DNA from 2 places in the Aquamicrobium sp. NLF2-7 genome. Region 2 is predicted to be linked to the other one. Evidence: predicted binding sites of a transcription regulator. Region 2 holds the regulator's gene; the other holds the start of a gene.
What was found. Region 2 encodes LexA, which represses DNA repair genes until DNA is damaged. Its sites were predicted from a motif close to TGTTCNNNNTGTGTTCNG; they were not measured.
Positions count from the first base shown of each region.

Region 1: a site for LexA is predicted at 2,346-2,363, ahead of MIC97_RS10790 (metallopeptidase family protein). Genes of this name have one in related genera too.

Region 1 covers NZ_JAKSED010000001.1:2,172,546-2,180,200, forward strand. The annotation lists gene MIC97_RS10780 (DNA polymerase Y family protein) at 1-1,421, opposite strand, end outside; gene MIC97_RS10785 (hypothetical protein) at 1,363-2,325, opposite strand; gene MIC97_RS10790 (metallopeptidase family protein) at 2,498-2,920, shown strand; gene MIC97_RS10795 (hypothetical protein) at 2,917-3,261, shown strand; gene MIC97_RS10800 (DUF1737 domain-containing protein) at 3,361-3,570, opposite strand; gene MIC97_RS10805 (CoA ester lyase) at 3,601-4,479, opposite strand; gene MIC97_RS10810 (FAD-binding oxidoreductase) at 4,657-5,826, shown strand; gene MIC97_RS10815 (esterase-like activity of phytase family protein) at 5,839-6,840, opposite strand; gene cobT (cobaltochelatase subunit CobT) at 6,948-7,655, opposite strand, start outside.
Region 2 covers NZ_JAKSED010000001.1:636,063-643,717, reverse strand. The annotation lists gene lpxB (lipid-A-disaccharide synthase) at 1-88, shown strand, start outside; gene gltA (citrate synthase) at 161-1,450, opposite strand; gene gltX (glutamate--tRNA ligase) at 1,629-3,050, opposite strand; gene MIC97_RS03185 (ComEC/Rec2 family competence protein) at 3,386-5,671, shown strand; gene lexA (transcriptional repressor LexA) at 6,008-6,727, opposite strand; gene glp (gephyrin-like molybdotransferase Glp) at 6,839-7,655, opposite strand, start outside.

The DNA.
Region 1 (7,655 bases), 1.5 Mb from region 2:
CAGCGCGGCGGCGGCTGGCCGGCTTCATGATGGCCGAGCCGGTAGAGCCAGTAGCGGCGGCCTTCACTGTCCTCGACCCGGTAATAGTCGCGCTCCGGCACCTCTTCGCCATTGCGCCACCATTCGGGGGCGATGCGCTCCGGCCCTTCGGCGCACACCACGCTGTGCAGGGCACGCCGCCAGCGAAACCGCATCGGCGGGCCTTCCGGCAATTCGGTGGCCGGCACCTCGACTGGCTCGGGCCGGCCGAACAGGCGCACCGGCCGCTCCGGCAGCGCGGGCCGAGACACGCCTGCGGAGCCGGGCTCGGGAAGCTTCCCGGCAAAGGGGTGCAGGGCGACGGCCCGCTCGGGAACATGGCTCTCGACCGCCACCGGCTGCATCACGACCCCGCGTCCCAGCCTTGCCCGCACGCGGTCCGCGAACAGGGCGAGATCCTCATCCCCCCTGTCGGCTACGCCGGAAAGGTCCGTCTGGCGCATGTCGAAGGGCGCGGTCGAAAAGGCGGCAAGGCGCACGAGATCGAAGCCGTAGCCGGCGTCGAAATCGCCGCCGGCTACGGCCAGCCTTTCGCGAAACAGCTTGTGGATCCTGTCCGGATCGCGCAGCGGCAGCGATGCGGCGACAGCGATGCGGCTGACCGCGCCATCGACCCTGAACAGCGACAGGCCAAGCTGCCTTGCACCTTCGCCGCGCCGCTCCAGATCGCCTTTCAGCGAAACGGCCAGCATCTGCACCAGCCGTTCGATGTCCTCGGTGAGCACGACCGGCTCGGCCAGCTGCCGTTCCACGACCAGCGCCGGCACCGGCAGGCGCGGCGACACCGCTTCGTCGATGCGGCCAAGCGCCTGGTCGAGACGCAGCATCAGGTGCCGGCCGAAGCGGCGGGCAAGCGGCGCGCGCGGTGCGGCCATGATCTCGCCAATGCTGCGCAGGCCGACACTGTCGAGCCCCGTGCAGAGCTGCGCGTCAAGGCGCAGCGCCTGCGGCGGCAGCCGTGCCAGCAGGTCTGCCTCACCTCCCGGTGCGACCACCAGCCTTCCCTGAAACCGCGCCGCCACCCATGCGGCCCCGGGCGTCGAGGCAAAGCCGGCGCGCACGTCAAAACCCTGATCGAAGAATTGCGCCAGCACCATCTCCAGCATCGGCTTCTCGCCGCCGAACAGCGCGGTGCAGCCGGTGACGTCGAGAAACAGCCCGTTCTCGCCGTCCAGCGCCACCAGCGGCGTGTAGCGGTCACACCAGTCGGCAAGCGCTTCCAGCAGGCGGCGCTCGCCTGCCGGATCGGCTTCGACCACATCGAGGGCCGGATGCATGGCCCGCGCATCGGCAAGGCCCATGCCGCGCTTCAGGCCCAGCGCCTCAGCCCGTGCGTCGAGGGCCGCGACCTGCACCGTGTTGTGACGCTGCAGGCTCAGCACCAGCGGCAGATGCGCCTTGTCTGCGGAACGCCACGACCTGCCCAGACGCCGACGCAGCACCCGCTCCGCGGCCAGATAGGGAAACCACAGCGACAGGATCCGCTGTTCCGATTTGCGGATTTGCTCTTTCGGTGAAACGGCAAACATCGGAATTCCACTCCAGTGTGAACAGGCCCGGCAGGGCGGCAGGGGATTTGTCGAGCGAGACGGTGAAGGCAGGCAGGCCGATGGAGCCTTCGAGCGGGCCGGCAAGCGTGCTGCGCATGCCGGACGATGCCGGCGAGACGACAAGGCGCACGGGAGCTGCGGTGGCTTCAGGCCGTGCCGCCTGACGCAGGAGCAGCACCGGCCGGCCGGCTGCCTGCGCGCGGCGATGCAGGCGGCGCGTGGCGGTGAGGTCGAGCTTTTCGGGGTTGCCGTGCACTTCCACCACCACGGCGGCCAGCTTCTGCAGCGGAATTGCCTCCTCCGCCACCCATAGCGCATCGGCAAGCTTCGGTGCCTGCGCCAGCAGAAGCCGCTCCGGCGCAAGACCTGACAGCGCCTGCGCGCCCACGGCATGGGGAAGGCCGGCCTCATGCAACACACCCGACATGCCGACCCACAGCACGAGGCCCGGTTCCTTCGCCTGCCCCAGCAGCAGACCGGCCAGAGCCAGCGCAAAACCGGCGACCGCGCCGGCATCGCGCGTTTCACGACCATGGATCTCGGTCAGCGCCGCCCGAATGAGCCCGCCGCCGAGCAGCCTGTCGAGACTGCCGACGCCGATGGGCAGGCGCGGGGCCTCCCCTTCGCCTTCCGCTCCCGCAGGCATTTCAAGGCGCTGCGGCAGCGCACCTTCAATTCTCGCAATTTCCCGGCGCAGGGCAAAAACGGCGTCCCGCGCTACGGCGCGATTCGCCATGGCGGTCGATCTCTCTTATTTGTTCCTGTTATGTTCTTATAGATTCCAGAGCCGAACTCAGGAGTCAAGCAGACATGATAAGAATTTATTCCTTTGAAAGATCCTGCCTGTGCATCAGCGTTTGCCCAGCCGCGCGCAAAAGCCTATATGCCGCGGGAAAGAAGGACGAAGCATGGCCCGCATCTACAAGACACGCACCTGGCACGGAGAACTCTCCCCCTCGCTGGAGGAAATGGAGATGCTGGCGCTGGAGGCCTATGCGCATCTGCCCGAGGAATTTCGCACGCTGACCGGCGAGATCATCATCCAGGTGGCGGAGTTCCCGACCGACGAGATCATGGATGATCTGGCGCTGGAAACACCTTTCGACCTGCTCGGGCTGTTCGAGGGGCGCGGCATCGCCGAACGCTGGAACCCGGCCACGGGCGAGGGACCGAACCGCGTCACCCTCTACCGGCGCGCCATCCTCGATTACTGGGCCGAGAACGAGGAAACGCTGAGCGACATCGTCACCCATGTGCTGATCCACGAGATCGGCCACCATTTCGGCCTTTCCGACGACGACATGGAGCGCATCGAAGCGTCGTCGGAATGACGAAAGGCAGCGAAATCACACCACTGGAACTATATGCAAGGCTCATGGCGGCATGGAGCGCGGAGAGTTCCAGCCGGTGGCGAGCGGATAATCCAGCCACAGGCCAGTGCAGCGTCACCGCACTTGTGGCGCAGGATATGCTGGGCGGCGACATTCTCAAGACCCGGACACCGGACGGCACGCACTTCTACAACCGGATCGGCGGGATAAAGTGGGATTTCACCATCAGCGAGTTCGATCGGCCGACCCCGTTCGAGGACCTGCCCTCAAGCCGCGAAGAGGCGATGGCGGATACCTCTTCCGCGCAATATGAGGCGCTCAAAACCCGGCTGGGTGTTTAGATCATGTTGCAGTCAGACCGAATCGTCTGACGTCGCATAAATACGGCAAAGAAAAAGACCAGAGCAGCATTCGTCAGAACGCCCGCTGCTCCGGGCCCTTTACCAGTCACTGAGCTTCGTTTCGCCGGGCTCATACTCCTGCCCCTCGACATCCTTCACCACCGCCTGCCCGCAGCGCATGACCTTTTCCTTTTTGTCATAGGCATAGGTGGGCGAGCCGTAGAGATGCCAGCCCTTGTTCAGGGCAGCCGTCACCTTGTGGCAGAAGGTGGCGTCATCGACGGCGGTCAGAAAACGGTAGAGTCGCATCGTATCTTCCTGTGAGAAACAGAGGCGCCATCATGCAGCGATGGCGGCCGCTTTCGCCAGCAGTTTTTCGGCCTGCGCCAGATGCAGGCGCTCCACCATGCGCCCGTCGAGAGCGATCACGCCCTTGTCCCGGTTTTCGGGATGCGCAAAGGCATCGACGATGGCCTGCGCCGCGGCAAGGGCGGCAGGCTCCGGCGAAAAGGCAGCATTGGCGGCCTCGATCTGGGAAGGGTGGATCAGCGTCTTGCCGTCGAAGCCCATACTGGCCGCTTCCGCGCATTCCTCGAGAAATCCTTCGGCATCGCGGAAATCATTGTAGACGCCGTCGAGCATATCGAGCCCGCCGGCGCGCGCGGCGAGCAATATCTGCATCAGCCACGGCATCACATAACGCCGGTCGGGTGTGAGCGAAACGCCGGTTTCCTTGGCGATGTCGTTGGTTCCGATCACGAAGCAGGAAAGCCGCGAGGCGGGATCGCGCCCGAGCTCGGCGATGGCGCCGCTGTTCATCAGCCCCCGGGGCGTCTCGATCATCGCCCACAGGGTGATGGCGGCATCCTCGTCGAGTTCGTCCAGACGGTCGTTTGCCTCCAGCACATCGCGCGCCGTATCGACCTTGGGCAGCAGGATGGCATCCGGTTTACAGGCAACGACCGCCGCGAGATCATCCTCGCCCCATTCGCTGGACAGCGCATTGATGCGCACCACCATCTGCGCGCGCTGCGGACGGGCGGCGAAAATGCCGGCCAGCTTCTGCCGCGCCGCTACCTTCTGGTCCGGCGAAACCGAATCTTCCAGATCCACCACGATCGCATCGCAGGGCAACTGCCCGATTTTGGCCAGCGCCTTGTCGTTGACGGCAGGGACATAAAGCACGGAGCGACGGGGGCGGTTCTGCATATCGGTCATCTGGCCTTTGTGACCCGGCAGGCTGGCCCTTGCAAGAGCTTGCGGCAAGACCTTTTTTCGGCCAGACAAAACGTATCCGGCATCGCCCGGATATCAGATCAGAGACGCGTTGTTGGGCAATGCGCGCAGGATGGCGACAGCCATCATGACCAGAACAGGAAAATCGGGAATCGCATCATGGCGAAATACGACATCGTCATCATCGGCGGCGCAATCATGGGTGCGTCGCTCGCCTACTATCTGCGCAAGGAAGGCTTTTCGGGATCGCTCGCCGTGGTCGAACGCGATCCGAATTTCACCCATTCGGCCACGACGCTTTCGGCGGCCTCCATCCGCCAGCAGTTTTCGCAACCTGAAAACATCCGCCTCTCGCGCTTTACCCTCGACCTGTTCCGGCGGCTGAAGCAGGAGTTCGGCGACGAGGCCGATATCGGCTTTCGCGAAGGCGGCTATCTCATTCTGGCGACGGAGGAGGGGCTGCCGGTCCTGCAGGCCAATCATGCGGTGCAGGCGGCCGAAGGCGCCGACATCGTGCTGGAGGATGCCGCCGCGCTGGTGAAGCGGTTCCCGTGGCTGTCGGGCGAGGGGGTGGCCGCTGGCGCCTATGGCGTGAGCGGCGAGGGCTGGTTCGACGCGCATGCCTATCTGCACCTCTTCCGCAAGGCCCTGCGCGGCATGAAGGTCGATCTTGTCACCGCCTCGGTCACGGCCATCGACCGGCAGGGCGACAGGATCGCCTCGGTCACGCTCGACACTGGCGAGACGCTGGACGCAGGACTTGTGGTCAACGCTGCCGGTCCGAACGCGGGCAAGGTCGCGGCGCTTGCCGGCATCGACCTGCCGGTAGAGCCGCGCAAGCGCAACGTTTTCGTGTTCGAGGCGCGCGAGCGCTATGAGGACATGCCGCTTCTGGTCGACCCCTCCGGCATCTATGTGCGCCCGGAAGGCTCGGTCTACATCACCGGCGGGGCCGAGGACGAGGCCGGCGAACAGGCGGCCGACCCCACCGATTTCGAGCCGGACTGGAGCCTGTTCGAGAACGAGATCTGGCCGGTTCTGGCCACCCGCATTCCCGCCTTCGAGGCGATCAGGATGACGCGCGCCTGGGTCGGCCACTACGACTACAACGTGCTCGACCAGAACGCGGTGATCGGCCCGCACCCGCAGGTGGCGAACTTCATCTTCGCCAACGGCTTTTCCGGGCATGGCTTGCAGCAGGCGCCTGCCGCCGGCAAGGCGCTGGCCGAACTGATCGTGCATGGCCAATACCGCACCATCGACTGCCGGGCGTTTTCCTATGAGCGGATCGTGGAAGGCCGCGTGTTCCGCGAGCTCAACGTGATCTGACAGATCTGTACGTCAGTCATCGTGCAGCACGAATTCGAGATAGAGATTGCGCTGCAGGATCGAGTAATTGTCGTCCGACATCATCGAGATCATGGTGGCGCCGTCCTCGCGCCGCCACACATCGAGCGCTTCCATATTGTCGATCTGAAAGGTCATGTCGGCCTGCAGCAGCACCGGGCCGTCGACCAGCGCGCCCTTGCCGATGCTGTCGCCGGCAATGCGGCGCAGCCGCATGCGCACTCCGCCCATCAGCGTATAGCTGCGCTCCAGCAACAGCAGATCGCCGCCGGGCAGGAAAGCGCCATCGGTGATGTCGAAACCGTCATAACGCCGCACGGTGAAGATGCCTTTGCGCGGCCCTTCGGTCACCGCGGCAAAGATGTTGCCCTGACGGTCGATGCTCTTTTCGGTCACGACGACCAGCGCCCCGGCGAGCGGCCCGTCCTCCGGCGCGTGGGAAACGGTCTCGAAGCCGCGGTTCTGACGCAGCTCATGGACCGGCACGAGAAAATCGATAGTGCCGATGGCCGCCTTCATGCCCTCCGGATCGAGGCGAAAACGGCTGATGCGGTGCCGCCGTTCGAAGCCGACAAAAACCTCGCCATTCTTCACCGAAAGCCCTTCGGCATCGACGTCCCACTTGTCGACGACAGCGTTGCCGGTCGCATCGACCATCTGTTGCAGGCGCATCTGCTCGATGCCTGCAGGCCGGCCTGCCTCGTCGCGCGCGATCCGCCCGAACAGCCAGATGCCGACATCCGAGACGGCGATGAAATCGCGGCCGGGGGTCAGGAAGCGCATGGACGAAATGCCGCCGAAGTCGCGCGCCGGCGAGGACATTTCAAGTCCGCCGACGAACTCCAACTGTCCGAAGCGCTGCGCGCTGCGGCCGATATGGAAATAGCCGATCTGGCGGGACGACACCTCGGCCTGCTGGACGGGTGCCGGCTCGGCAAGGGCGGGGGATGCCAGCAGGCAGACAAGCGCGAACAGCAGTCCACGCCACAGATTCATCGAAAAATTCCGGCGAACGCGCGCAGCGAAACTTCTGCCGGTCAGATCACCGGAGCCTTGCCGCGGTTGCGGGAAAGGCGGCCACCCTCCAGCCGCGCAGACGGGCATCAGGATGCCCGTCGCGATCCGCGTCCGTGGGAGCTTTCTTCCTCGAACAGCGAGGCGAGCTGCTCGGTCATGGCACCGGCCAGTTCCTCGGCATCGACGATGGTGACGGCACGGCGGTAATAGCGGGTGACGTCATGGCCGATGCCGATGGCCAGAAGCTCGACCGGCGAGCGAGTCTCGATCAGGTCAATGACGCCGCGCAGATGTCGTTCCAGATAGTTGCCGGGATTGACCGAGAGCGTGGAGTCGTCGACCGGCGCGCCGTCCGAGATCATCATCATGATCTTGCGCTGCTCCGGCCGGGCCATCAGCCGCTGATGCGCCCACAACAGCGCCTCGCCGTCGATGTTTTCCTTGAGCAGGCCCTCGCGCATCATCAGGCCGAGATTGCGGCGCGCGCGCCGCCACGGCGCATCGGCGGACTTGTAGACAATGTGGCGCAGATCGTTGAGGCGGCCGGGATTGGCGGGCTTGCCATCCTTCAGCCACTTCTCGCGCGCCTGCCCGCCCTTCCAAGCGCGGGTGGTGAAGCCGAGGATTTCCACCGAAACGCCGCAGCGCTCCAGCGTGCGCGCCAGAATATCAGCGCAGGTTGCGGCAACCGTGATCGGACGGCCGCGCATCGAGCCGGAATTGTCGAGCACCAGCGTCACCACCGTGTCGCGGAATTTGGTGTCGCGCTCCTGCTTGAAGGACAGCGCCTGCAT
Region 2 (7,655 bases):
CGGCTTTGCCGAAGTGCGCCGCCGCATGGCAACCGATCGTCCGGCCGGCGCGATTGGAGCCGAGGCGGTCCTGAACATGATCCAGTAAGAGAAATCGGGAAGAAAAGCTCTTATTTCAAAAGAAAAAGGCCGCGAATTTCGCGGCCTTTTTCGTATCCGGTCAGCGCTTGGCGATCGGAATGTAATCGCGCTCGGGCGAGCCGGTGTAGAGCTGGCGCGGACGGCCGATTTTCTGGCGCGGATCCTCGATCATTTCCTTCCACTGCGCAATCCAGCCCACGGTACGGGCGACGGCGAACAGAACGGTAAACATGGTGGTGGGGAAGCCCAGCGCCTTCAGGGTAATGCCCGAGTAGAAGTCGACGTTCGGGTAGAGCTTCTTCTCGATGAAGTACTCGTCGGTAAGAGCGATCTTTTCCAGCTCCATGGCGATGTCGAGCAGCGGATCGTCCTTGATGCCGAGCTCGCCCAGAACCTCATGCGCGGTCTGCTGCATGATCTTGGCGCGCGGATCGTAGTTCTTGTAGACGCGGTGACCGAAGCCCATGAGGCGGAACGGATCGTTCTTGTCCTTGGCGCGGTTCACGAATTCGGGAATGTTGTCGACATGGCCGATCTCGGCCAGCATGTTGAGGGCAGCTTCGTTGGCGCCGCCATGAGCCGGTCCCCACAGGCAGGCAATGCCGGCGGCGATACAGGCGAACGGGTTGGCGCCCGACGAACCGGCCAGACGCACGGTCGAGGTCGAAGCGTTCTGCTCATGATCGGCATGGAGGATGAAGATGCGCTCCATGGCGCGCGCCAGAACCGGATTGACCTTGTATTCCTCGCAAGGCACCGCAAAGCACATGTGCAGGAAGTTGGCGGCAAAGTTCAGGTCGTTCTTGGGATAAATGAACGGCTGGCCGATGTGATATTTGTACGCCATGGCCGCAATGGTCGGCATCTTGGCGATCAGACGCATCGAGGCGACCATGCGCTGATGCGGATCGGAGATGTCGGTGGAGTCGTGATAGAAGGCCGAAAGCGCACCGACGACACCGCACATGACCGCCATCGGGTGCGCATCGCGGCGGAAGCCTGAGAAGAATTTCGACATCTGCTCGTGCACCATGGTGTGGCGCGTGATGCGGTGATCGAAATCTTCTTTCTGGCTCTTGGTCGGCAGTTCACCATAGAGCAGGAGGTAGCAGACTTCGAGGAAATCGCCGTGCTCGGCGAGCTGGTCGATGGGATATCCGCGGTGCAGCAGAACGCCTGCGTCACCATCGATGTAAGTGATCTGCGATTCACAGCTTGCCGTCGAGGTGAAGCCGGGATCGTAAGTGAAGGCGCCGGTGGTCGAGTAGAGCGAGGCGATGTCCACGACGTCCGGTCCGATCGTGCCACTTCGGACTTGGAGTTCGTGAGTTTTGCCGCCAAGCTCCAGTTTCGCAGTTGATCCGGTCATCGCAAACTCCTTGTCAAGTCTCATGCCCAAGCGGCAAAAATCGTTGGTCGATGTTAAATCCGAAATACGGGAATGTTCAAAAGTGCAGCCTGTATAAGGTGCCGAACCGTTTCGGTTCGCGCGCTAATGTTGCACCGCAACACAGGCCTTTCAACGTCAATTTTCGTAGCCGTGTCCCTTAATCGATTTGATCCCCAATGCGTGCGAGGCTTTCTTCACGCCCAAGCACATCCAGCACATCGAACACGCCGGGGGACGTCGCCCGGCCGGTCAGCGCGGCGCGCAGCGGTTGTGCGATCTTGCCCAGTTTCAGCCCGGAACTCTCAGCGTAGTCACGGATCGCCGCTTCGGTCGTCTGAGCATTCCACTCGCTGATATCCTGAAAACTTGTCAGCACATCCTTCAGCACGGACCTTGCGGCGTCATCGAGTATGGTCGTCGCTTTTTCATCCAACTGGAGAGGCCGCCGGGCGGTCAGGTAATAGGTGTTGTCCGCAAGCTCGATCAGTGTCTTGGCGCGATCCTTGAGCCCCGGCATGGCGCGCAGCAGCCGTTCTCTGGCCGCATTATCAAAGCCCTCGGCAAGGGCTTCGCCATCCGGCAGATATGGGAGTGCGGACAGGAGAGCTTGGGTGAGTGCCGCGTCATCCATCGAACGCATGTGTATGCCGTTGAGCGCCTCCAGCTTGGCGAAGTCGAAGCGCGCTGCCCCCTTGTTGACATCGGTGATGTCGAACCATTCGATCATCTGGGCAATCGACATCACCTCGTCGTCGCCGTGGCTCCAGCCGAGGCGTGCAAGGTAGTTGAGCAGGGCCTCGGGCAGGTACCCCATTGCCCTGTAGGCTTCCACGCCGAGCGCACCGTGGCGCTTGGAAAGCTTCGCGCCATCGGCACCGTGAATGAGTGGGATATGCGCCATCTTCGGCACCTGCCAGCCCATGGCATCATAGATGATGGTCTGCCGTGCCGCGTTGGTGAGATGGTCATCGCCGCGGATGATGTGGGTGACGCCCATGTCGTGGTCGTCCACCACCACTGCATGCATGTAGGTTGGATTTCCATCCGAGCGCAGGATGATGAAGTCGTCGAGATCCTTGTTCTGGAAGCGCACATCGCCCTGAACGAGATCGCGCACGAGGGTTTCTCCCTCGGTGGGTGCCTTGATGCGGATTGCGCCGGGAACGCCAGCAGGCGCTTCGGAAGGATCACGATCGCGCCAGCGGCCATCATAGCGTGGCGGGCGCCCTTCGGCGCGTGCCTTTTCGCGCATTTCTTCCAGTTCCGCCGGCGTGGCGTAACAGTAGTAGGCCTTGCCCAGACGAACGAGCTCTTCCGCCACCTCGCGGTGCCGGCCGGCGCGCTCATACTGCGATACGGGATCGCCTTCCCATTTCAATCCAAGCCAGCTCAGGCCTTCGAGAATCGCAGCGGTAGCTGCATCTGTGGAGCGTTCCCGATCCGTATCCTCGATGCGCAGCAACATGGTGCCGCTGGTGTGGCGGGCATAAAGCCAGTTGAACAGCGCAGTGCGCGCACCGCCTATATGCAGGAAGCCCGTGGGCGAGGGGGCGAAGCGGGTGACGACCTTGTCAGACATTCAGTTCTCGCGAGGTGACGAAAGCCAGCTGCCGGACTTTCGCTGTTTGCGCGTTCATGTAGCATAGGAGGTGAGGGGTGCAAGGGGGAGGCTTGGTGACTTTGTCGTCGGCCGGCAGTCACGGCGCAAAGAATGCGCCTTTTGATGTCAGTGAGCGAAATCTTTTTGCTCTGCCGGAGGCAACGGCGTCGCCGGCACCGCAGGCGCCCGCCCTTCCGCAGGATACTTCTCCCGCACTTTCTTCAGAGCCTGCTCCACTGCCTTCACGGCGATCGCGATTCCTGCAGGCAGCACATGTCACGCTGCCGCTACGCAGATTCGGACGATCTGCTTCAATGGCGTTTGCGCTGGAAATGGAGCGTGGAGCCGGCTTTCTTCTCGTGCCGGTGTTCCTGTCCATTGGCGTCGTATTCTACTTTTCGATGTCTCATGAACCTCGATGGACTATGCTGCTTGGTCTGACCGGGGCTGTTGCGGTTTTGACATGGGCCGTGCGCAGACATCACAAAATTCATCTGTGTTGCCTGGCTCTTCTGTTTTGCGTTTCCGGCGTCAGCCTCTCCAAATTTCAGACATGGCGTCTGGATACGCGGGTGATTGGCTCCGACATCACCGTACGACTCACCGGAAGGGTCGTTGAAATTGAGGACATGGCGAGCGGGCGCAAGCGTCTGACGATCGATGTCGTCTCCACGGAGAGGCCGAAACTACGCTACCAGCCGGAACGGGTACGAATTTCCGCCCGCAACCTGCCGCCGGAGATAGCAGCGGGCTCGGATGTGACCGGTCTCGTCCGCCTGCTGCCGCCGAGCGGGCCGATTCGGCCGGACAGCTACGACACATCCTTTTCCAACTATTTTGGTGGCATTGGCGCGAGCGGCTTCTTTCTCTCCGGACCAAAGCTGTCCGAGCAGACTGTCGCGCCGCTGGCTACCCGCGTCAGTGCAGCGATCGAGCGGGGGCGGCAGGCGGTTGCCGGGCGCATCAGACACACCATCGGCGGGCCGGAAGGCGAAATCGCGGCAGCGCTGATCGTCGGGGTGCGGGCGGGCATTCCCGAAGAGATAAACGAGGCAATGCGCAAGACCGGCATCTATCACATCATCTCCATATCCGGCCTGCATATGGCGCTGGTGGCGGGTACGGTGATGGGATTGATGCGCGGATTGTTCGCCGCATTCCCGGATTTTTCCTCCCGTCATCCGGTCAGGAAATATGCAGCCCTTACCGCGCTTTTTGCGATTTTCTCCTACCTGCTGATATCCGGCATGGTGGTTGCTGCCGTGCGCTCGTTCATCATGCTAGCCGTGATGCTGGTGGCCGTGCTGTTCGACCGAAGCGCGCTGACCATGCGCAATCTCGCCATTTCGGCGATCATCGTCATCCTGGTCACGCCCCATGAGGTGGTGGGGCCGAGTTTCCAGATGTCGTTCGCGGCAACGGCGGCGCTGGTCGGCGCCTATGCGGCGTGGTCGGATTACAAGGCGCGCCGATCTGCTGCACGTGTTTACAGAAAGTCCGGCGTCGTTCGGTCACTGACCCGCGCTCTGGTCACCATGATGGTTGGCCTTGCCGCAACGTCCGTGGTTGCCGGTGTTGCCACGACCCTCTACGCGGCATGGCATTTTCAGCGCATTGCACCGCTCAGCCTGCTGGCCAATCTGGCGGTGATGCCCGTCGTCTCGATCATCGTCATGCCATTTGCCGTTTTTGCATCGCTCGCCATGCCTTTCGGGCTGGATGGCCCTCTCTTGCAGATCATGGGCAAGGGGCTGACAGCAGTGATTTTCCTTTCCGAAAGAATAGCGGATATGTCGCCAGTCGATGCGATCGGGCTGATTCCACCCGAGGCAGTGCTTCTGGCGACGATTGCGCTGGTGATTGCAACGATGACGACAACATGGCTGCGCCTTGTTGCACTGCCATTCGCCATTGGCAGTCTGCTGACGCTTGGCTCTGCCCGAACGCCTGACATTCTCATTTCAGAAGATGCCCGGCTGATTGCCGTCGCCATGGAAGGCGGGCAGGTTGCGGTCAACCGACCCCGCCCGAATGCCTTCACCATGGATAACTGGAGCCGGGCGATGGATGCAGAAACGGTATTGCCGCCAACCCGCGCAAAGCAGCCGGACGATGGTATTTTCCTGCATGATTTTATCGCTCCTGCGAGGCAGGAAAGCAAAGCCGCAGGGTTTGTATGCTCAGGGAAAACATGCGCGTTGCGCAGTCCCTCCGGTCTGCTTGTCGTGCAGGTTCAGGATGCGGGTATTGCCGCCAAAGCATGTGCCCATGCAACAGTCATCGTGATCGAGGACGCGATGATGCGTAACCCGTGCCGAAAATCTCAGGCAATTGTGGTGACCCGTCGGGAGCTGGCGAAAAAAGGAAGTGCCGAAGTCCATCTGGAAAAGATCGACACTGCTTCTGGTGTTCCAGCCGGAAATTCATCACCAATCATCGGAGAGCCGCAGGTGCGCTTCGCCATCGAAGGGGATTATCGGCCATGGCACACCCAGCGCCGATATTCGCGGGAAGCACGTGGCTTGCCGCCTTATGAGAGAAAAGTCGCCGCAGTACCTGCGGAAACGCCTGTTCTCTCCGCCCCGGACAAGATCGAATAAGCGATAAAGACAGGGCGTATCCGGAACGGTTTCCGCATCGTAAGGCAGGTCTGCTTCTGCGGGTTGATCAAATGCAGATCCAGTTACGCAGGAAAATCGACCATCGTGACAGATAGTTCGATAGGCCGCTCGCCTACGCAGCCAAAATCTGCTCACCGATCGTACAGGCCGTAAAGTGCCCTTCAGCTATCTTCGATCAACGTTTTGAGAGCGCTCAAACAGCGACCTCAATATTTCGATCATTTCCTCAGGATGTTGTTTTAAGATGCTGATAAACAATGTCCCTCAGAACGGATGGAAGGCAAAAAATCCGGTTCGCTCCGTTTCATTTCCGGATCAGTAACGGCGGATCAATCCGACCAGCCTGCCTTGTACCTTGACGCGGTCGGGTCCGAAAATCCGGGTTTCGTAAGCCGGATTGGCGGCTTCAAGCGCGATGGAGGCGCCTTTGCGACGGAACCGCTTCAGGGTTGCTTCTTCCTCGTCGACGAGTGCCACGACTATATCGCCCGGGGTGGCTGTATCGCCGTTGCGGATGATGACGGTATCGCCATCGAAAATGCCGGCTTCGATCATGGAGTCGCCCCGAACTTCGAGGGCATAATGCTCGCCGCCCGACAGCATTTCCGGCGGCACCGAAATGGAATGTGTCTTGTGCTGGATCGCATCGATCGGAACACCCGCAGCGATCCGCCCCATCACGGGGATGGAAACCGCCGAGGCGCTGTCATCCTCGTTGCTGGCGACCTGCGGCTTGCGAACATCCTTTGCCGGCTGCCCGAGGCTTCCCTGAATGACGCTGGGTGAAAATTTTCGCGCACTGTTCAGACCGGGGGCAATGGAATCTGGCAGGCGCAGCACTTCCAGCGCACGCGCACGATTGGGCAGGCGACGGATAAACCCACGTTCTTCCAGTGCGGTGATCAGGCGATGGATGCCCGACTTCGAGGCAAGGTCCAGCGCTTCCTTCATTTCGTCGAAAGAGGGCGGAATGCCACTCTCCTTCAACCGCTCATGGATAAAGAGAAGCAATTCATGTTGCTTGCGCGTCAGCATAGGTTCCCCCGGCAGCGGCGAATCCAGAATCGGAAAACAAACCCGGAACAAACACTATATGTTCCAGTTGTGTTCCGCAACCGCTTAAAATCAGAACGACCGGGGACAGCTTCAGCCGATCATCATCAACTGGCAGGGATCGCCGATTTCCGATGCCGGCTGGAATGGGGCGCGTATGACCAGTCCCCCTGATGCGGCCATGGTGCGCAGCATGGATGAATCCTGCACACCGAAGGGCGTGGCAATCAGCTGGCCGTCGCGTTCCTCAATGGCTGCACGGACAAAGTCCTGCCGATGGTCGTTGGCTGAAACCGGTGCCCCGAGCATCGCTGTCCTGATGTCCTGACGGAAAGGCCGGCCGCCAAGGCGTGCGAGCAGAGGTTTCAGGAAAAGCTGCGAGCAGACGAGGCTCGCCACGGGATTTCCGGGCAGGCCCAGACATCTGATGTTGTCCATTCTGCCGAACATCAGCGGCTTGCCGGGCCGCATGGCGATCCGCCAGAAGTCGAGCGTCATGCCCTCGCGCGTCAGAACCTTGTGAACGAGATCGTGATCGCCGACGGAGGCTCCGCCAGATGTGACGATGACGTTCGCACCGGCCGCAACAGCCTGTTTCACGAGCGCCGAGATTGCATCCTCGCGATCTGGCGCGATGCCGAGATCGATAACATCGGCGCCCACGGCGCGGGCCGCGGCTGCGATGCCATAGCTGTTGGATGAAATGATCTGACCCGGTCCCAGTTCGCTTCCCGGCAGGCGCAGTTCGTCGCCGGTGGCGATGATGGCGACCAGTGGCCGTCTGACGACCGTGAGGCGCGCGTGATTGGCCGAAGCGGCGAGCGAAAGCGCGCTGGCGCGCATCAGATGGCCTTTTTCGACGAGAAGGTCGCCAATCGTGAAATCCAGACCGGCGCGCCGCACATTGCGA